DNA from 4 places in the Pectobacterium araliae genome. Region 2 is predicted to be linked to each of the others. Evidence: predicted binding sites of a transcription regulator. Region 2 holds the regulator's gene; each other region holds the start of a gene.
The links. The regulator CRP, encoded in region 2, controls carbon source genes, mostly activating them, when cyclic AMP is high. The targets are predictions, from matches to a motif close to ATGTGANNNNNNTCACAT.
Positions count from the first base shown of each region.

Region 1: a site for CRP is predicted at 1,409-1,426, ahead of AACH44_RS10315 (arabinose ABC transporter substrate-binding protein). Genes of this name have one in related genera too.
Region 3: a site for CRP is predicted at 2,385-2,402, ahead of cdd (cytidine deaminase). Genes of this name have one in related genera too.
Region 4: a site for CRP is predicted at 2,566-2,583, ahead of msrB (peptide-methionine (R)-S-oxide reductase MsrB). Genes of this name have one in related genera too.

Region 1 covers NZ_AP028908.1:2,271,898-2,277,243, reverse strand. Annotated here, with positions in the region: gene araG (L-arabinose ABC transporter ATP-binding protein AraG) at 1-172, opposite strand, end outside; gene AACH44_RS10315 (arabinose ABC transporter substrate-binding protein) at 256-1,239, opposite strand; gene AACH44_RS10310 (ribulokinase) at 1,613-3,298, shown strand; gene araA (L-arabinose isomerase) at 3,334-4,839, shown strand; gene ydgT (transcription modulator YdgT) at 5,102-5,317, shown strand.
Region 2 covers NZ_AP028908.1:356,253-361,598, forward strand. Annotated here, with positions in the region: gene AACH44_RS01570 (aminodeoxychorismate synthase component II) at 554-1,129, shown strand; gene argD (bifunctional acetylornithine/succinyldiaminopimelate transaminase) at 1,250-2,476, shown strand; gene crp (cAMP-activated global transcriptional regulator CRP) at 2,599-3,231, opposite strand; gene AACH44_RS01585 (OsmC family protein) at 3,606-4,013, shown strand; gene AACH44_RS01590 (phosphoribulokinase) at 4,127-4,996, opposite strand; gene AACH44_RS01595 (YheU family protein) at 5,080-5,316, opposite strand; gene AACH44_RS01600 (hydrolase) at 5,313-5,346, opposite strand, start outside.
Region 3 covers NZ_AP028908.1:1,740,000-1,745,345, forward strand. Annotated here, with positions in the region: gene AACH44_RS07850 (NAD-dependent malic enzyme) at 1-1,226, opposite strand, end outside; gene cdd (cytidine deaminase) at 1,435-2,325, opposite strand; gene AACH44_RS07860 (CidB/LrgB family autolysis modulator) at 2,498-3,193, opposite strand; gene AACH44_RS07865 (CidA/LrgA family protein) at 3,193-3,597, opposite strand; gene AACH44_RS07870 (GH12 family glycosyl hydrolase domain-containing protein) at 3,819-4,613, opposite strand; gene bioA (adenosylmethionine--8-amino-7-oxononanoate transaminase) at 4,891-5,346, opposite strand, start outside.
Region 4 covers NZ_AP028908.1:2,199,269-2,204,614, forward strand. Annotated here, with positions in the region: gene AACH44_RS09970 (aldo/keto reductase) at 1-322, shown strand, start outside; gene AACH44_RS09975 (D-hexose-6-phosphate mutarotase) at 384-1,253, opposite strand; gene gapA (glyceraldehyde-3-phosphate dehydrogenase) at 1,361-2,356, opposite strand; gene msrB (peptide-methionine (R)-S-oxide reductase MsrB) at 2,699-3,124, shown strand; gene AACH44_RS09990 (YeaC family protein) at 3,256-3,534, shown strand; gene pncA (bifunctional nicotinamidase/pyrazinamidase) at 3,587-4,234, opposite strand; gene ansA (asparaginase) at 4,254-5,273, opposite strand.

The sequences.
Region 1 (5,346 bases), 1.9 Mb from region 2:
AATAGTTGCCGCTCAGGATTTTTAACAGCGTCGACTTGCCCGCCCCGTTTTCCCCCATCAATGCATGGATCTGACCGGCATGGCAGGAAAAGCTGATATCTGAAAGCGCCTTAACACCGGGAAATTCTTTACCAATCCCATGAAACGACAAATAGGGTGACTGTGCTGTCATGTCTGTTTCCTCATAACAATGCAGGTAGAGCGCGGATAACACCTCGACCAGCGTTATCCGCGTCTTTACGAAATCAGGCGTGATTACATCAGGCCTTTTTTCTCCAGTTCGACCTTAAAGTTGTCTCGCGTGATCAGCACCACGTCGGTCACTTCGGTGAATTTTTCCGGCTCTACGCCTTTGGTGACCCAGTCATTCAGCATCTGGATACTTTTGTAGCCGTGAATATCCGGGCTTGGCAGCAGTGAGCCAAAGAATCCCGTTGCCTGACCTTTGGACAGTTCGCTCACCGCATCCACGCCGTTGATACCGATCCCAATCACGTTGTCCGCTTTAAAGCCCTGACCTTCCGTTGCACGCACGCCACCCAACACGGTGTTGTCGTTCATGCCGATAATCAGCCAGTTTTTCACTTTCGGATGCTGAACCAGCATGGAGTTGGCCGCGTCAAACGCACCGGGGATATCGTTAGATTTGGTCGGTACTTTGTAGATCTGTTGTTCCGGGAATCCTGCGGTTTTCAGTGCATCCATGGAGCCAGACGTACGGCGACGTGCGGTGTCCAGCTCATCAGAGGTAATCGCCATCACGGCGGTTTCATCCACTTTCCAGCCACGTTTATTCATCTCTTTATACAGTTCCTGCCCCTGACGCTCACCAATTTTGGTCGCCGCCATCATCACCAACGGCACCGTATCCATCGGTTGGCCTTTGGCGTTCACGAACTGGTCATCAACCGCAATAACCTTAAGATTGTAGCTACGCGCTTTGGCAATAATGGCAGGCCCTAATTTCGGGTCAGGGGTACAGATAACAAACCCTTTCGCCCCACTGGCCGCCAGGCTATCAATCGCGTTCAGGGTTTTTTCCCCATCAGGCACCGCAATTTTTATCACATCGAAACCGAGATCTTTTCCTGCCTTATCAGCGAATTTCCATTCGGTTTGGAACCAGGGTTCTTCCGGTTGCTTAACCAGAAACCCCAGTTTTACGTTCTCTGCCATAGCTGATTGTGACATAACTGCGGCTAACCCGATTACTGCCAGCGCCTTAGTGAATTTATGCATGATGTTCTCCGGTGTCATTATCTTTTCATTCGCCAGCGACGCTGAAACGAATTCGAGTTCCTGGTAGGGTATTTCCGGTCTGGATAAAGGAAAAACACAGGCTTAGCGCGATTCCTTTACTCAGTAGCATTCAGACGCTTTATGTTTTAGTCGTTATTATCGGTCCGAATATAGAGCTTTATCACATCTCAGAACAATGACAGGTTTGTGCATACATTTAGCGAATTTAACCAATCATTAACCTTTGACCAGCTTCACAAAATGGCTACTGGCGACAGAAAAATACATACTTCCAGCTAACCGCTCCTAACCGCCTCGTCCTATCCCTGCCTATCGTAAACAGCAACGATCTGGGATTAATGAGGAGCAAAGCATGAGCGCGGGCGCTATTACGATTGGTCTCGACTTCGGCAGTGATTCGGTACGCGCCTTAGCCGTTGACTGCCAAAGCGGGAAAGAGCTGGAAACAGAGGTGGTCTACTACCCCCGCTGGCGTGAGGGTAAATATTGTCAGCCTGCCAACAACCAGTTCCGGCACCATCCGCTGGACTATATCGAATCGCTAGAGCAGGCGGTTAAGGTCGTGGTTTCCCGCCTGACGGACGAACAGCGGCAGAGCATTATCGGTATTGGCGTGGATTCAACCGGATCAACCCCTGCGCCGATTGATGAACACGGTCAGATTCTGGCGCTGCGTCCCGAGTTTGCCAACAATCCCAATGCCATGTTCGTGCTGTGGAAAGACCATACGGCAATAGAAGAAGCGGATGCGATTAACGCGCTGTGTCGTAGCGGCCAGTTCCCGGATTACACCCGTTATATCGGCGGCGTTTACTCGTCTGAATGGTTTTGGGCCAAAATTCTCCATGTTTCGCGCGAAGATGTGGCAGTGCGGCAGGCGGCTGTTTCCTGGATAGAATTGTGCGACTGGGTGCCCGCCCTGCTTTCCGGTACGCAAGCGCCTGCCGATATACGTCGTGGTCGATGCAGTGCCGGACATAAGTCACTCTGGCACCCGAGCTGGGGTGGACTCCCCCCGAAAGATTTTTTATACGCGCTCGATCCTTGTCTGACCGAAACATTGCAATACCCGCTGTTTACCAATACCTGGACTGCCGAACAACCGGTCGGCACCATCACCGCTGAATGGGCACAGCGGCTTGGCATTCCCGAGACGGTCACGCTGGCAGGTGGCGCGTTTGACTGCCATGTCGGCACGGTCGGCGCAGGCGCGCAGCCTTATACGCTGGTTAAAGTGATTGGCACCTCCACTTGCGACATTCTGATCGCGGATGAAGACCGCATTGCCGATCGCACCATCGCCGGCATCTGTGGACAAGTCGATGGCAGCGTCGTTCCCAACTATATCGGCCTTGAAGCGGGACAATCCGCCTTCGGTGACATGTACGCCTGGTTTGGCAGGCTGCTGGGCTGGTCGTTACAGGAAGCGGTAAAAGACCATCCTGAACTTAAATCGTCCCTACAGGCGGTGGAAGCCAAGCTGTTGGAACGGCTCACTCGCCACTGGGCGGAAAAACCCACGCTGGATCACCTGCCTATCGTGCTGGACTGGTTTAACGGTCGCCGAACGCCGTTCGCCAATCAGCGATTAAAAGGCGTGATTACTGACCTCAATCTGGGCACCGATGCCCCCACGCTGTTCGGCGGTTTTATTGCCGCGACCGCCTTTGGCGCACGCGCGATTATGGAGTGTTTTGAAGATCAGGGCGTCCCTGTCGAAAACGTGCTGGCGCTGGGCGGCATCGCGCGGAAGTCCCCCGTCATCATGCAGGTCTGTACCGATGTAATGAATCGTCCCTTACAGATCGTTGCCTCCGATCAGTGCTGCGCACTCGGCGCGGCGATCTTTGCCGCCGTCGCCGCTGGCGTTCACAGCGATATCCCGACGGCACAACAGCATATGGCCAGTGGCATAGAGCGCACCTTAATGCCAGACAGCCAGCGCGTCGCCCGTTATCAGCAGCTTTATGAGCGCTATCAGCAATGGTGCCGCCATGCGGAACCCGCTTATAGCCCAGCGTCTACGGCAAAAGATTAATTTTATCCCTCTGGGGATCACGTACAGGAGTCATCATGGAACATTTTAAGCAGCTTGAAGTTTGGTTCGTCATCGGTAGCCAGCATCTCTATGGGCCGGAAACGTTGCGTCAGGTAAAAGAGAACGCGGAAAACGTCGTCGCCGGATTGAATCAACAGGCCAACCTGCCGATTAAGCTGGTACTGAAGCCGCTGGTGAAAACGCCGGACGAAATTCTGGCACTGTGTCGCGATGCCAATTATCAGGATAACTGTGTCGGCCTGCTGACCTGGCTGCATACCTTCTCTCCGGCCAAAATGTGGATTGGCGGCTTAAGCGTGCTCAGCAAACCTCTGTTGCAATTCCACACCCAGTTCAATGCCGAAGTGCCGTGGGACACTATGGATATGGATTTCATGAATCTGAATCAGACCGCACACGGCGGTCGTGAATTTGGCTTCATCGGCGCCCGGATGCGACAGGCACATCAAGTGGTGGTCGGCCACTGGCAGGATAAGAACGCACATGCCCGTATTGGCAAATGGATGCGGGTTGCCGCCGCCATTCAGGAAAGCAAACAGCTGAAGGTCGCGCGTTTTGGTGACAACATGCGTGAAGTTGCCGTCACCGAAGGCGATAAAGTCGGCGCGCAAATTCAGTTCGGCTACGCCGTCAGCGCCTGGGGGCTGGGCGATTTAACCGCTGTGGTCGATGCCGTATCCAAAGGCGATATCGATGCGTTGGTCGAAGAATACGAAGCCAGTTACCAGTTAACGGACGCGGTGAAACTTAACGGGGCTAACCGCCAGAATCTGCTGGATGCAGCCCAGATCGAACTCGGGATGAAACGCTTTCTGGAACAAGGCGGCTATCACGCGTTCACTACCGATTTTGAAAATCTGTACGGTTTGAAACAGCTGCCGGGGTTGGCGGTACAGCGTCTGATGCAGCAAGGTTATGGTTTTGGTGGCGAAGGTGACTGGAAAACCGCCGCGCTGCTGCGCATTATGAAAGTCATGGCGGGGGGGCTGGCGGGCGGTACGTCCTTCATGGAGGATTACACCTATAACTTCCAGAATGGTAACGATCTGGTCGTCGGCTCCCACATGCTGGAAGTCTGTCCGACGATTGCGAAAGAGCAGAAACCAATTCTGGATGCCCAGTACCTGGGTATTGGCGGAAAAGCTGACCCTGCCCGTTTGATTTTCTCAACGCCAGCAGGGCCATCTCTCAACGCCAGCGTGATCGACATGGGTGACCGTTTCAGAATGTTGGTTAATCTGGTTGATACCATCGAGCAGCCGCGCCCGCTGCCTAAATTGCCGGTTGCCCGCGCCATCTGGAAAGCGCAGCCGTCGCTGGAAGTGGCGGCAGAAGCCTGGATTTTGGCCGGCGGTGCGCACCATACGGTCTTTAGTCAGGCGTTGGATCTCGACCACATGCGGCTCTACGCAGAAATGCAGAATATTGAACTACTGGTGATCGACAACGAAACACGACTCCACGAATTCAAAGATGCGTTACGCTGGAACGAGGTGTACTACAAACTTTGTAGCCGCTAAGTTCACGCGTTGAGCAGGTTGTCTATGGTTCTTTCATTCGTAGACAATCTGCTCCTTTATAGGCATTCATCGTTCCTACATCACTGATGTGTCATCCCCTCAGCCTTAAAAACCGTTTTATTTTTCTGTCAATCTGTTATTTTTTATGTCCATTCGTTTGTTATTGAAAAATAAGCGTACTTTTTACATCCCCCTCTAGACAGGCTTCCTCGCTTGAATATACTTAGTCATCTCAACCACATAACTATCAGACCAATTTACCATGACCGTTCATGATTATTTGCTCAAATTCAGGAAAGTCAGTTCAACAGAAAGTCTGGAAAAACTCTTTGATCACCTCAACTATTCTCTGACAGAGAGTCAGGAAATCATCAACATGTATCGTGCTGCGGACCATCGGCGAGCTGAATTAGCATCCGGCGGACGCTTATTCGATATCGGCTGCGTGCCCAAATCCGTCTGGCGTTATGTTCTGTAGTGATAAACGGTTATCTGCGAAAAAAGAAT
Region 2 (5,346 bases):
TCCAGTAGAGCCAAAGCGCTCAAGTCTGCAAAACTTTGTCGTATTTTTGACCATGAAAACCTGCTGTCGATGACAGCCACCAATGTTTCCAGTATCGGGATGATACAAGTGGCCTGTGAGAAGCGCCTTCGGGTGGTCACACTGCCAGAGTTATAGGAAAGGAGCGCGATGTAAATCTGCTTAAGCGGCTTAAACAGCGCTTACCCTGTAATTTCACGTTATACCCCTGCGCAAAGGCTCTAACGGTTTTGATACGCGGTAGGACTACCCGATTAAAGGCTATCTGCCGAGTTAACCCGCTGGCTGGACAAGCTGGAAAAAGATGGCCTGATCGCTTTTGAGGGGAAGCGGATTACACCGCATGACCATAGGTATCTTTAGCATTTTGTTAACGTCAATTTCTTGTCATCCCTTTCATGCTGGAGACGGGTACAATAGCTTTTATCGCTTTAGCCCATAAGAAGGTATCGAAAAAATTGCGGGTATAGTAGTGCGGGTATGGAAAGAAAGATTAAATGACATATTCATTATTTATCAATAAGTTAAATTAATTATGCTGCTAATTATCGATAACTACGACTCCTTTACCTACAACCTTTATCAATACTTTTGTGAGCTTGGTGCAGAAGTCGTGGTGAAGCGTAATGATGAACTGACACTGCGTGAGATTGAACGGCTGGCGCCCGAGCGGTTGGTGATTTCTCCGGGCCCCTGTACACCCGATGAGGCGGGCATTTCACTGGCGGCTATCCGTCACTTTGCTGATACGTTGCCTATTCTTGGCGTGTGTCTTGGCCATCAGGCGATGGGGCAGGCGTTTGGCGCGCGGGTGGTGCGGGCGCGGCAGGTCATGCACGGGAAAACCTCAGCAATTGCGCATAGCGATACGGGGATTTTCGCGGGACTAGCTCAGCCTTTGACGGTTACCCGCTATCATTCGCTCATTATTGATGCCGCCTCGCTACCCGATTGCTTTGAGATCACGGCCTGGAGCGAATATGAAGGGAAACGTGACGAAATTATGGGCGTCCGTCATCGCTCGTTGCCGCTGGAAGGGGTTCAGTTTCATCCTGAGAGTATTCTCAGCCAGCAAGGACATCAGCTTTTGGATAATTTCCTTAAAATTTAATCGTGTAGAAAGTTATTCTCTTCATCGGCTGATTTAATATTGCCTGTTATTGATTTTCTATGCATATTTATTGACTATATTTTCATTTCTGACGTAATGGACAGCAGAGTGAGGCAGCAAATGGCAGTAGAGCAGAAAGCAGTGACACGGGATACCCACGATAAGGTTATTTTGCCGGTTTATGCACCCGCGAAGTTTGTACCCGTGAAAGGTAAGGGGAGCCGTGTCTGGGATCAGGACGGCCGAGAATATATCGATTTCTCCGGTGGTATCGCGGTCACGGCGCTCGGTCACTGCCATCCTGCGCTGGTTAATGCGTTACAGCAGCAGGGCGAAAAACTGTGGCATACCAGCAATATTTTCACCAATGAACCTGCGCTACGCCTCGCCAGCAAACTGATCGATGCCACTTTTGCCGATCGCGTGTTCTTTGTTAACTCTGGTGCAGAGGCTAACGAAGCCGCCTTTAAGCTGGCGCGTTACTATGCGGTTAAACGCCATAGTCCGTATAAAACCAAGATCATCGCCTTCTACAATGCGTTCCATGGCCGGACGCTGTTCACCGTTTCAGTTGGCGGACAGCCTAAGTATGCCGATGGCTTCGGGCCTAAGCCTGCCGATATCGTGCACGTTCCGTTCAACGATCTCGCTGCCGTTAAAGCAGTGATGGACGATCACACCTGCGCGGTTGTACTCGAACCCATTCAGGGGGAAGGCGGAATTACCCCCGCTACGCCTGAATTTTTGCAGGGTGTTCGTGACTTGTGCGATCAACATAAAGCGCTGCTGGTGTTTGATGAAGTGCAGAGTGGGATGGGACGTACTGGTAAATTATTTAGCTATATGCACTATGGTATTACGCCGGACATCCTGACGACGGCTAAAGCGTTGGGCGGTGGTTTCCCGATTAGCGCGATGCTGACGACGGAAGAGATCGCTTCAGCGATGACGGTTGGGGTGCATGGAACCACCTATGGCGGCAACCCGCTGGCTTGTGCTGTGGCGGAAGCCGCGCTGGATATCATCAACACGCCAGAAGTGCTATCGGGCGTAGCGGATCGTCACGATCGTTTTGTCAGTGAACTGGAGAAAATCAATCAGCAGTACGGCGTATTTGATCAGGTTCGCGGGATGGGGCTGCTGTTGGGGGCAGAGCTGAAACCGCAGTGGCATGGCCGCGCGGGCGAGTTCCTGGCGGCGGCAACGGCTCAAGGGCTGATGGTGCTGATGGCGGGGCCGAACGTCATCCGCTTTGTACCGTCTTTGATCATTGATGAAGACGATATTGCGCAGGGGATGGAGAAGTTCGCCAACGCTGTCGCGCAGGTCGTTAACGCAGCAAACTGAGTTACGCGCTTAAAAGAGTAGCGATAAAAAACGTAGGGTGGCGGCCACGGATGGCACGCCATAAAAAAAGCGTGAGGCCGAGGCTTCACGCTTTTTTGTTGGTAGGGTACAGCGACAGGGGTTTAGCGAGTGCCGTAAACGACAATCGTTTTACCGTGCGCAGAGATCAGGTTCTGGTCTTCTAACATTTTCAGAATGCGACCCACGGTTTCACGCGAGCAGCCAACGATTTGCCCAATTTCCTGACGGGTAATTTTAATTTGCATGCCATCTGGATGCGTCATGGCATCAGGTTGTTTTGCCAGGTTGAGTAATGTTTGGGCGATACGTCCGGTCACATCAAGGAAGGCGAGGTTGCCGACTTTCTCAGAGGTAACCTGAAGTCTGCTTGCCATTTGCGCAGACAGACGCATGAGGATATCCGGGTTAACCTGAATAAGCTGGCGGAATTTTTTATAGGAAATTTCAGCCACTTCACAGGCGGTTTTTGCCCGAACCCAGGCACTGCGTTCCTGACCTTCTTCAAACAGGCCGAGCTCACCAATAAAATCGCCCTGATTAAGGTAGGAAAGAATCATCTCCTTGCCTTCTTCATCTTTGATTAGCACTGCAACAGAGCCTTTCACGATGTAGTAAAGCGTTTCTGCTTTTTCACCTTGGTGAATCAGCGTGCTCTTCGATGGATACTTGTGGATATGACAATGGGAAAGGAACCATTCGAGAGTTGGGTCTGTCTGCGGTTTGCCGAGAACCATTCGCTATCATCCTCTGTTGTAATTCACTGCGCAAATTACAGGGGTCAGAGTTCCCTGTACGGCGTGTTTAACTGCTAAAAAAATAAAATTCAGTCTAGGCAGAATGACGTCAGGGAATATACTGGAACCACTGTACCCTTGATTTTGCGGTTACTGCCTTGCTGCACCGTAAACGTGGTTGGGTATGTCTGGCTACGTCATCATCTTCTTCGTTTCTGGCTTTGTCCAGAAAAGGTCTATTCTATTTTCGTTTTAACACAGCTTTAAGGATGTGTCTTGTGTTGTCTCGCTTCAGCATGACAAAGCTCTGATTAACGCTGGTTTTTGTACAGTAACGGTATAAATTTTCAAAAAATTTTTAGTGGAGAGGCATTATGCAGGCTCGGGTAAAATGGGTTGAAGGCTTAACGTTTTTGGGCGAATCCGCATCAGGGCATCAGGTATTGATGGACGGCAATTCCGGCGATAAAGCGCCGAGCCCGATGGAAATGGTGTTGATGTCCGTAGGGGGATGCAGTGCGATTGATGTGGTGTCGATTCTGCAAAAAGGTCGCAACGACGTGGCGGATTGTGAGGTGAAATTAACCTCAGAACGACGCTCTGAAGCGCCGCGCTTATTTACCCATATCAATCTGCATTTTATCGTGACGGGAAAAGGGTTGACCGATAAAGCCGTCGAACGAGCCGTTGCCCTGTCAGCGGAAAAATACTGCTCTGTGGCATTGATGCTGGGCAAAGCCGTTGAGGTGACGCACAGTCACGAAATTAGAGTGCTGGCCTAATCCTTTTCTCTGGGCACTAATTCTGGTCACTTAAGCCTGTTATAAGGGGAAACACAGGGGGAGGTTCCCATGGGGAGGCCTCACCCCTGTGGTCGGCCCGCGTATCTCGGTGCTTATTCGATGGCTTTCCCTTCTATCAGCCGCTGCACCAGCGGCGCCATGATGAGTTCCATTGCCAGCCCCATCTTCCCGCCAGGAACGACTAACGTGTTGATGTGGGAGATAAACGAACCCTGTAGCATGGCGAGCAGATAGGGATAATCAATATTATCCAACCCTTGAAAATGAATGACGACGAAGCTTTCGTCCAGTGAAGGGATAGACTTAGCGGCAAACGGGTTAGAGGTATCCACGGTAGGCACGCGCTGGAAGTTGATGTGTGTGCGAGAGAACTGTGGCGTGATATAGGTGATGTAGTCTTCCATCGAGCGGACGACGGAATCCATCACCGCTTCACGCGAGTGACCGCGCTCATTGACGTCACGAATCAGCTTTTGAATCCACTCCAGGTTGACGATCGGCACAACGCCGACGAGCAAGTCGACATGCTGCGCCACATTGTTTTGTTCGGTGAACACACCACCATGTAGCCCTTCGTAGAACAGAATATCAGTGGGTTCCGGCATGGGTTCCCACGGTGTGAATGTCCCAGGAACCTGATTGTAGGGAATCGCTTCATCATAGGTGTGAAGATATTTACGCGTCTGGCCGCGACCATGTAAGCCATATTCGATAAACGCTTGTTCCAGCAGGCTGAAATCATTCGCTTCCGGGCCGAAATAGCTGATATGGCGCCCCAAATCACGCGCTTTGCGGATCGCCATGTCCATTTCCGGGCGGGTATAGCGGTGAAAGCTGTCGCCTTCTAACTGGGCTGCTCGTAGATCAAACTGCTGGAAAATCTTACGAAAGGCCAGACTGGTTGTCGTGGTTCCCGCTCCGCTGGAACCGGTAACCGCAATAATCGGATGCTGATGTGACATAAGGCGCGTGACTCCTCAAAAAAGACGTCATTAGTTATCATTGTTAGCATGTTTGGCGCGTTCTTTCACGCCTTTCGCCATGCTCAATAAGGGGCATGCCCTCCCGCATTGAGATGGTTGCGCGGCATAATATTGAGAGTTTCATGCAACTCAGACCACACCAAAACCACCTCGCCGGATTGAAGCTGACGGCGTATATCTTCTACTTTCTGCGCCAGCGACCGCTCCTGTTCGCCGTAATCGGTGCCTTCGCGCAGCACGAAAGATTCGATGATGTTATCCAGCGTTTCTGGATCGAGCTGTTGCCAGGGAATAATCACGCTAGGGTTCCTGAGTTAACGGGTTTCTGA
Region 3 (5,346 bases), 1.4 Mb from region 2:
GCGCAGTGCTTATACATTTCACGGATGATTTCTTCCGTGAACAGACCCGGCTGGCCGGATACGCCGATCAAGATGGTTGGCTTGGCATTGCGTACCACTTCCAGCAATGAAATCGCGTCGCTGTTGCAATCCCAATCAGCCAGCAGTTCACTTTTCTGTACTAACTTACTCTGGAAAGCGAGCAGGTTTGGCAGTTTGTCCGTTAGCAGACCGAAACGGTCAACCATGAAGACGCGTGCGCGAGCTTCTTCTTCGCTCAGCCCTTCGGATTTCATCTGCGCGATGATTTGCTCTGCGATACCACAGCCTGCGGAGCCTGCGCCCAGAAAGGTGACAGTCTGATCGCGCAGCTGCGTACCTGCCGCGCGGCTGGCGGCAATCAAGCTGCCGATAGCGACGGCGGCGGTGCCCTGAATATCATCGTTAAAGCTACAGATCTCATCACGATAGCGGTTCAGCAGCGGTGTGGCGTTTTTCTGTGCGAAGTCTTCAAACTGCAACAGCACGTTCGGCCAGCGGCGTTTCACAGCCTGAATGAACTCATCAACGAAGGCATAGTATTCGTCGTCGGTGATACGTGGATGACGCCAGCCCATATACAGCGGATCGTTCAGACGCTGTGGGTTATTGGTGCCCACATCCAGAACCACCGGCAGGGTGTAGGCCGGGCTGATACCGCCACAGGCGGTGTACAGCGACAGCTTACCGATAGGAATACCCATACCGCCGATACCCTGATCGCCCAGACCGAGAATACGTTCACCGTCGGTCACAACGATGACTTTCACGTTCTGCTTAGTGGCATTTTGCAGCATATCGTCGATATGTGCGCGGTTAGGGTAGGAGATAAACAGACCGCGAGCACGGCGATAGATATCGGAGAAGTGTTCACAGGCTTCGCCAACGGTTGGGGTGTAGATGATAGGCATCATCTCACTGAGGTGACCGTCTAGCAGACGGTAAAACAGCGTCTCGTTGGTATCCTGAATGTTGCGCAGGTAAACGTGTTTTTCAATATCGTGTTTGAATTCCTGATACTGGCGCCAGGCCCGTTCTGCCTGTTCTTCGATGGTTTCAACGGCTTCTGGCAGCAGGCCTGCAAGGTTAAAATCAGCACGTTCTTCTTCAGTAAACGCGCTGCCTTTATTCAGCAGGGGAAATTCGAGCAAGATCGGACCAGCATAGGGGATGTAGAGAGGACGTTTGCTTTCGTATTCTAATTCCATGACTTTTTACTCTTCGGATAACAGAAAAGAAACTCAGGTGTTGTCGATGAAAAACTGCTGTGGATCTTAGATTACCCAGAAAATATGTACAGGGAATGTTAATTAAAATAGTTACAGATGGCTTGCATATTAGTCAAAATACAGGCTTTATCGATTCACCTCTCGTTTTTGATCCTTCCTTCGCTGAATTTTTGCGCTTATCGCAACCCTATTCCTCAATAAAGTGGTGCTCAACGTCGGTGCAACCCAGTTCGGCTAGCATGATTTGTGAGATCGCCCAGTGGCTGACAGTGGCATTACGGCATTCAACGACTGCGGCATGTGTAATGGTGCAAGCATCGTCGCCTGCCAGGTTCATCAGATTTAACGCGGTTTGTAAGGGCGGCAGACTGGGATTGAACGCCGCATTTTCTGCATAGCGACCGGTATAGAGGTTGCCACTCGTGGTTTCCAGCGCAATGCCGCTGATCGCTTTGCTGTAAGGTGCATGGCTACGGTTAGCGGCATCCAGTGCATGACGCGCCAGCGCATTCATACTCTGCAACGTTGCGCCGTGGTGGATATCATCCATCAGGAGGGTATCGATGTTCAGATCGATGGGGCCAAAGGCATCGGGCAGATAGTGGCTAAGCCCCGCAGGCTGGCGACCCGGCAGTTGAATACGCAGTGATGCCGCATTGCGCAATTCATTCATGAACTGGCGGCAGTGGCCGCATGGTGTGTAGTTCACGGTCACGGCTCGCAATCCACGTTCATTGCGCAGCCAGGCATGGCTGATAGCACTTTGCTCTGCATGAACCGTTTGTTGAAGCTGGACGGCGGTGAACTCCATGTTCGCGCCAAAGTAGAAATTTCCGCTGAGCCCTTGCGCAATTGCACCGACCTGAAAATTTGAGATAGGCGCTTGTGCGCAGGCAGCAGCCAGAGGCAATAGCGCAAAGGCCAACGCGTCGGTGTCTAACTGGCTGGCTTTGCAGACGGCATTCACGTCGTCTGCGGTGAGCATGGCGGCGAAATCTGGTTTATCGATCAAGGGACCGATCGCGGCTTGCAGGTTGGCAGGTAATTGCTGGAAGGCATTTTCGAATCGTGGATGCATATCGGCTTACTCTTTTTACCCGTCAATGACGTTATGTTAGAAAGCAGAGTAGCAATAAATTGTGATCAAAATCCCTTTATTGAATGAAATGAATGCAACTTAATCCTTAAATGCGAGATGTATCTCAATTTTATAGCGGGATGATGCGAGCTACGCACCATCCCCGCGAGATTCAGCCAGCAACATGCAAGAGTAGAGGGAAGATTAACGGCGCAATCAGCGACGTGATGATCCCGCAGATGACCAGCGCCAGCGAACTAAATGCGCCTTCCTGATAATCGACTTCGGCGCAGCGCGCCGTGCCGAGTGCGTGCGAAGCGGTGCCCATCGACAGCCCACGCGCGGCTTTGGTTTTGATACCGACGCGGTTGAACAGGGTGTGGCCTAAGACTGCGCCGAGAATACCGACGAAAATCACGCAGACGGCGCTGATAGCCGGAATCCCGCCAATCGAGCTGGCGACGGCCATCGCAATCGGCGTGGTGACGGATTTAGGCAGCACCGAGGCGGCGATTTCTGGCGATGCGCCCATCCACAGCGCCACCAGCGTACCGGAGATAATCGCCGTCAGGCTACCGACGAAGCACACGCTGATGATTGATTTCCAGCGCGCGCGAATTTGATGCAACTGCTCATAAAGCGGAAACGCCAGCGCGACCACCGCCGGTTGCAGCAGGTCGTTAAGGACTTTGCTGCCCTGAAAATAGTGCTCGTAGGGGATCTTCAATACCAGCAGCAGCGGAATAATAATCGCCATCGACACCAGCAGCGGGTTCAACAGCGAAATTCTGGTTAGTACAGCCAGTTTACGTGCGGCGAAAAAAACCATCAGAGTGAGGGGCAGCGACCACCACAAATAGCTGAACATTATTTATCCTTCGGCGGCGTGCGATCGCCAGCTATGGCTCGTTCACGCTGCATTATCTGGGTACTGAAACCGACAACCAACATCACAATAAAGGTACTGATCAGGCAGGAAACCACGATGGGACCAAACTGCTGGCTGACCAGATCGTAATAATTCATCACGCCAACGCCGATGGGGACGAACAGCAGCGCCATGTGACGAATAAGCAGATGGCAGCCGGGTTTTACCCACTGCGCGGGCAGGATTTGCGAGGCAAGAAGGGTGAACAAGACCAGCATACCGATGATACTACCGGGGATAGTGAACGGAAGTAACGCGGATACCGCATTGCCTGCCAGCAGGCAGAGATAAATCAATGCGAAAGCGCGTAAATACTGCCAGCACACGATGAACGTATTACGCATGGGAAATTCCTGATTAGCAGAGAGGATTATCATAACGCTAATGGAATTTATGTGCCACAGCTCACGAATTTTGTTGGGAAGGGAAGGCGAACCTACCTAAAGGATGAACGACATCTATCCGGGGTGAAATGAATCGGGAAGCCGATGAGAGAGAATCGGCTCAACCCCGCGCCAGCGTGGGCGTCGACGTTGAACCGGAAAGGAGCGAGACGGCAAGCGTGTTATTTTACGTCTACGCTCCACTTGGTGATGTTAATCTGCCCATCACCGCCAAAGATCTCGGTGCCAAACTCAACGCTGCTGATATATTTTGTATTGCTCATCCATTTCTTGGTTCCCACTAGATAGTTGGTGAAATGGCGAATATTGAGCGATGCGCTGTTGGTATTGGAGGTACGAACAAAGGAAAAGACATTCCACCCTTTGCCATCACCGGCGTTGATCCAGCCTTTGAATACGTTCCAACTGCTGCCACCGAGGAAAACTGTTTCAATATAATCACCCGCCGGCCCTGCATTAGTGTTATTTAGCCAGATCATTAATTCATCGGTAGGGGGAGAATCCCAACTGGCTTTATCGGTGGTGTGGAACCAAATGTCATAAGCGGCGTTGTAAGTGCCAGTGGATTTGATGGAATAGGTGACGTTACTGGTAATACTTTTCTTACTGGATAATTTTATCGGCAAGCCACTATTTTCCGTATAGCCCGCCGTCCAGTGCCAACCGCTCACCAGCGATGGGTAAGCTTTAACGCTGGAGGAGCTACTTGGCCAATGCCAGTTCCACCCCATGCTGGTTGGGCTATTATAGAAAACCGTTTGCTGCCATCCTTTTACTTCATCTTTTCCCCAGACGTTATTGAATACATAATATTTATTATTCTCAAAATAGAGTTTGTCTGCGTCTTTGGAGGAGCTAACCGCAGAAGCGGTGAATGGAGAGAGTAACAAGGCAGAAAATAATACGGGAAATAATGTGTGGAAGATAGGGTGCGGTTTCTTATTTACTGTAAGCATAATAAATCTCCTTTTAAATATATGCTTGAGGTGTTTAACGTTAAAATCTAACACGTATTCATCAGGTGTCTACGGTTGGTTGAATATAAACTGTGGTGTGCTTAACATTTTATATTTATTTCATTGCTGTCAGAGTAATTCAATACGTTAATCATGAATAAAATGAAAAACTTATTCGTGTGCATAATTATAAGAGCGGTAATGAATGGTTATCATTTGAGATGAAAATAGAGGACCTGTTTTGCGGCGCACGAGTGCGTGCGCCTTGGTTTACCGGTTAGTCAAATAACTGTTCATCACGGATGGCCGCACAGACGGCGTCGGTCAGCTTACGCAATTCATCAGGCTGAATGATAAACGGCGGCATCAGATAAATGAGTCGACCAAACGGTCGAATCCAGACGCCGCGCTCGACAAAGAAACGCTGTAGCCGTGACATATTGACCGGACGCTGTGTTTCCACCACGCCGATAGCACCCAGCACGCGAATGTTCGCCACCAGCGGAGAATCCGCGCAGGGTTGCAGCACTTCTCGCAACTGTCGCTCAATATTTTGCACTTGTTGCTGCCAGCGGTTCTCCGCCAACAGCGACAAACTGGCATTGGCTGCCGCGCAGGCCAGCGGGTTGCCCATAAAGGTAGGGCCATGCATAAAACAGCCTGCGGCACCATTGCTGATGGTTTCGGCCACCATCCGGGTGGTCAGGGTGGCGGAGAGCGTCATATAGCCGCC
Region 4 (5,346 bases), 1.8 Mb from region 2:
TTTGTTGCCGTGGTGTCTTCAACAGCAGCTTCCCGTGATGGCGTATTGCCCGCTGGCACAGGCTGGACGTTTGCGCGAGGGGGTATTCTCGCATCCGGTGGTGAAGCGTATTGCGCGAGAACACAGCATCACGCCAGCTCAACTTCTACTGGCATGGGTGATTCGCCAGCCGGGCGTGATCGCCATTCCAAAAGCCAGTTCTACAAAGCATGTGCAGGAAAATGCGAAAGCGCTGGATGTGGTGTTGTCTGAGGATGATCTCGGGCAGTTGGATCAGGCTTTTCCACCACCGATGTGCAAACAGCATTTGGATGTGGTGTAGCGAAAGCATTTACAGAAGAGGGGGGGTATGGCGAACCGTGTCGCCATACACATAACGGAGGTTATTTCTTGATGCGGATAACCGTCGTCAGACGAGCCGGAGCTTTGACTGACGCGACAAACGGCTGATTAATTCGCGCGGTTTCTACGCACACGAATGTTTTATATCCCTCATCAGGCATATCGCTAATTGTACGAGACAGTTCTGCACCAGGGTTCCATGACACCACATCGCTATGGTGCGTATGGTGTACTTCAATAGTGCGTTTCAGTACTGCATCATGTACCACGCTGGTGTCCTGCGGTTGGGTATAGATACGGTCTGTACGGTCGGTAAAGACCAAATCGCCTTGCTGCGTAGACAGCTTGCCCTGATCCACTTTATCGATGAATGACTCACCCAGACCGGCAATGCGAATATTACTGATGTCACCAATATTGAAATAGGTGTGCAGCGCGCTGGTAATGCTGTAATCACCATGCGCTTCCAGCTCAATACCGCACGCTTTACCCAGCTTGAAACGGGCGATGAGAGTGAACTCATGCGGCCAACTTTTACGTGTTTCTTCATTATCGCGCAGCGTGAACGTGAGCTGCACACCGTGCTCATCTTCGCTGTGGGCGGTAAACTCCCATGGCAGTAAACGAGCAAAACCGTGGTTAGGCTCGGCGAAAGGGCCGAACCACGGGAAACAGATAGGGACACCGCCGCGAATAGCAACGTGCTGAGTAAAAGGCGTATTGTCGCTCAGCCAAAGCACCGGCTCTTCGTTTGTCGGCTGCCAGCTCAGTAGGTGTGCCCCTTGCAATGCGACCGCTGCGCGAACTTCAGGATGATCAACGACGATGACGGGTAATTGCTCCAACTGACGCTGACTGAGGGTTGCGCTAATTTGTTGAGTGACGGGGAGTGAGAAAATTGTGTTATGCATGATAGTGCCTTTTTTTGATTGTTTTTCGTTGTAAAAAGAAATCTGCAATTAACAATAAAAAAGGGCGACATCACGTCGCCCTTTTTTCACCGAATCATCGCTGACACTTATTTAGAAATGTGAGCAATCAGATCCAGAACCTTGTTTGAGTAACCTGTTTCGTTGTCGTACCAGGAAACCAGTTTCACAAAGTTGTCGTTCAGTGCGATACCGGCTTTGGCATCGAACACGGAAGTCAGTTTTTCACCGTTGAAATCGGTAGAAACAACGTCGTCTTCGGTGTAGCCCAGAACGCCTTTCAGTTCGCCTTCAGCAGCGGCTTTGATTGCTGCACAAACTTCTTTGTAAGACGCTGGTTTTTCCAGACGAGCGGTCAGGTCAACAACAGACACGTTCGGGGTAGGAACGCGGAACGCCATACCAGTCAGTTTGCCGTTCAGCTCAGGAATCACTTTACCTACTGCTTTAGCTGCACCGGTAGAAGATGGGATGATGTTCTGTGCTGCGCCGCGGCCGCCGCGCCAGTCTTTGTGAGACGGGCCATCAACCGTTTTCTGCGTTGCAGTGGTGGCGTGAACGGTGGTCATCAGTGCTTCAACGATACCGAAGTTGTCGTTGATGACTTTTGCCAGCGGTGCCAGGCAGTTAGTGGTACAAGATGCGTTAGACACGATGTCTTGACCCGCGTAAGTTTTGTGGTTTACGCCCATAACGAACATCGGGGTGTCATCTTTAGATGGACCCGTCAGAACGACTTTCTTCGCACCCGCAGCAATGTGCTTACGTGCCGTGTCGTCAGTCAGGAACAGACCTGTTGCTTCAGCAACGATATCAACGTTGACTTCGTTCCACTTCAGGTTTGCAGGATCGCGCTCTGCGGTAACACGAATGGTTTTGCCGTTAACAACCAGGTGGCCATCTTTAACTTCAACGGTGCCGTTGAAACGACCATGAGTTGAGTCGTATTTCAGCATATACGCCATGTACTCAGCGTCTAACAGGTCGTTGATTGCAACGATCTCGATGTCAGAACGCTCTTGTGCAGCGCGGAAAACAATACGGCCGATACGGCCAAAACCGTTGATACCTACTTTGATAGTCATATATTCCACCAGCTATTGGTTTGTGAATAAAAGGTTGGTTGTAAAATTACAAAAACCTTGCTGAGCGTCAAGCGGAATCGTGTCAATAGTTGCTGTAAGTCAAACCTATGACCAAACTTTGTGCGAAAACCGCTCGACCCTGTAACTAAGTAACACCTAAGACTGATATGAGGGCGGAATGCATCATATAAAGCCTGTGTTGTCACAATATGTGATGTACATCACAATTAAATATTCATGCTAATAACATTGCTAATATTAGGTCAGAACGGCCTGTCAGGTTGTTAATTTTTTGTTATAATCAGTGATTAATTGAAGAAATAACACCGCGGTGAGACTTCCATGACTAACGACTACGACTCTGCTTCGCACACTTCGCCCGACAACACTGAACTGACAGAGATGCAGCGCTATGTCACTCAACAGCGCGGTACGGAGCCTGCGTTTTCAGGTAAATTGCTGCATAACAAGCGCACGGGTGCTTATCACTGCCTGTGCTGTCAGGCTCCGCTATTTTATTCTGACAGTAAATATGACTCCGGCTGTGGCTGGCCAAGTTTCGATCAACCCGTGTCCTCAGAGGCGATTCGCTATCTGGAAGATGATTCACACAACATGCGCCGTATTGAGATCCGCTGCGGGCAGTGTGATGCGCACCTGGGGCACGTTTTCCCTGATGGTCCGAAAACCACGGGAGAACGCTACTGCGTGAATTCTGCTTCGCTGAGCTTTATCGATGACGTTGATGGCGGACGCGTTGACGGGTAATCTGTTTGTGAGCGGTGTGGCGGTGACAGTGTGATAATGTTTTGCTTTAAACGGTTCAGCTGACGTAAAGCGCTGCCCGCACAGGAATCCCGCAATAATAAATCTGACCTTTCTCGGAGCAGAAACCGGATATGGAACTCAATGATCTGATCGACGCCATGACGCCAGAAATCTATCAACGGTTGGTCACGGCAGTAGAGTTGGGCAAATGGCCAGACGGTGTCGCGTTGACCGCTGAACAGAAAGAAAACTGTCTGCAAATGGTGATGATGTGGCAGGCTCGCCATAATGAACAGGCTGAGCACATGACCATTGGCACCAATGGCGAGATTGTGATGAAGAGTAAGCAAGAGTTGAAGCGCGAGTTTAACATCGCTGACACCATTATTACGTTGAAACCCAACGCGTAACGTGTGAGCAGGCAGCCTCATTGGCTGCCGCTATTTTCAGTTGTCAGTCGCGTTAACGGGCAGAAGACAACGTAGTAAGAAACTGCGTCATATCCGTCAGTATCGCACCACGCTGCGCCATTTCCCGTAAAGCGTACTCACTGTCGTCGGATGAAAGATTAACGCCACGACAGCCGTCCACCAGGACTTCGGTGTGATAGCCCAGCGCAATCGCATCCAATACGCTGAACTTGACGCAATAATCTGTTGCCAGCCCCAGAATCGTCAAATGGGTGATGTGATTAGCATGTAGCCACGTATCCAATTCGGTTTTAACCCGATGCCCATTATCGAAAAAAGCGCTATAGCTATCGATCTCCGGCTGCGTCCCTTTTTGTACGATCCACTGAATGGCCGACTGATTCAGCGCTGGATGAAAATCAGCCCCGGTGGTTCCCTGCACACAGTGAACCGGCCACCAGATCTGCGGCCATCCGTTTAATTCACCGAGTTCTCCGACCCTGGTATTCGCATTAACCGCAAAGCTGCCGTGATTAGCCGGATGCCAATCCTGACTGGCAATCACCGTGACGCCAGCGGCCAGACAAGCCTCAATAGCACGATTGGCAACGCCAATGACGCGGTCGCCTTCGTTAACGGCCAATGCGCCGCCGGGGAAAAAATCATTTTGCAAATCAACTAATAGCAATGCTTTTTTCATTATCTACTCCGTGATTAACTCAATCTTTATCGCTCAATTCCCCATGCAGGTTCTGCTGCATCAACTGGCGGATTTCATCGGCGCTTAAGTCTTGCTGGCTCAATAAGTAATGCAGCTTGGTCAAGGCGGCTTCGACGGTCATATCAAAGCCACTGATGACGCCCGCATGCGCCAGCGCATTGCCCGTCGCATAGCCTCCCATGTTCACGCGGCCGGAAATGCACTGCGTCAGGTTGACGACCACAATACCGCGTGCGGAGGCTTCACGTAACTCGTGCAGCAGCCCAGGGCTTTGCGGCGCGTTGCCGACGCCATAGGAGCGCAGGATAAGCGCTTTCACCGGCTGACGGAGGAAATTGCTGATGACATCGGCAGAAATGCCGGGATAAATCGTAATCACCCCAATAGGCTGCGGCGTAATGTGATGCACTTTCAACGGCGGACAGTTGCTGCATTCCACGGTAGGTGCCAGCCGGCGAATATGGATACCGGCTTCCAGCAGCGGCGGATAATTAGGGGATGCAAAGGCATCAAAACCATCCGCATGGGCTTTGGTAGTGCGGTTGCCGCGTAATAATTTGTTATTGAAGAAGAGGGCGACTTCATTGATCGGATGGTTAGCCGCCACGTATAGCGCGTTCAACAGGTTAGTCTGGCCGTCCGAGCGCAATTCCGCGAGCGGTATTTGTGACCCTGTCACGATAACTGGCTTGGCAAGATTCTCCAGCATAAACGAAAGGGCAGAGGCGGTGAACGCCATGGTGTCAGTGCCATGCAGAATCACGAAACCGTCGTAATCATCGTAGTGGGCTTGAATATCGTCTGCGATGGATTGCCAATCCGCGGGCGTCATGTCAGACGAATCGATTAGCGGGTCATATTCATGAATCGTGAACGATGGCATTTCCTCGCGGTGGAATTCCGGCATTTTTGCCAATTGCTGCTGTAAATGACCGGATACTGGGACATAGCCATTGGCGGATCGCTGCATACCGATGGTGCCGCCCGTATAGGCGACATAAATGGATTTCTTTCGCATGGTGGTGTGAGTCAGGATCAAAACAAGAGTATAGAGGGAAAAGGAGCCCGGTAATATCACCATAAGCAATGAC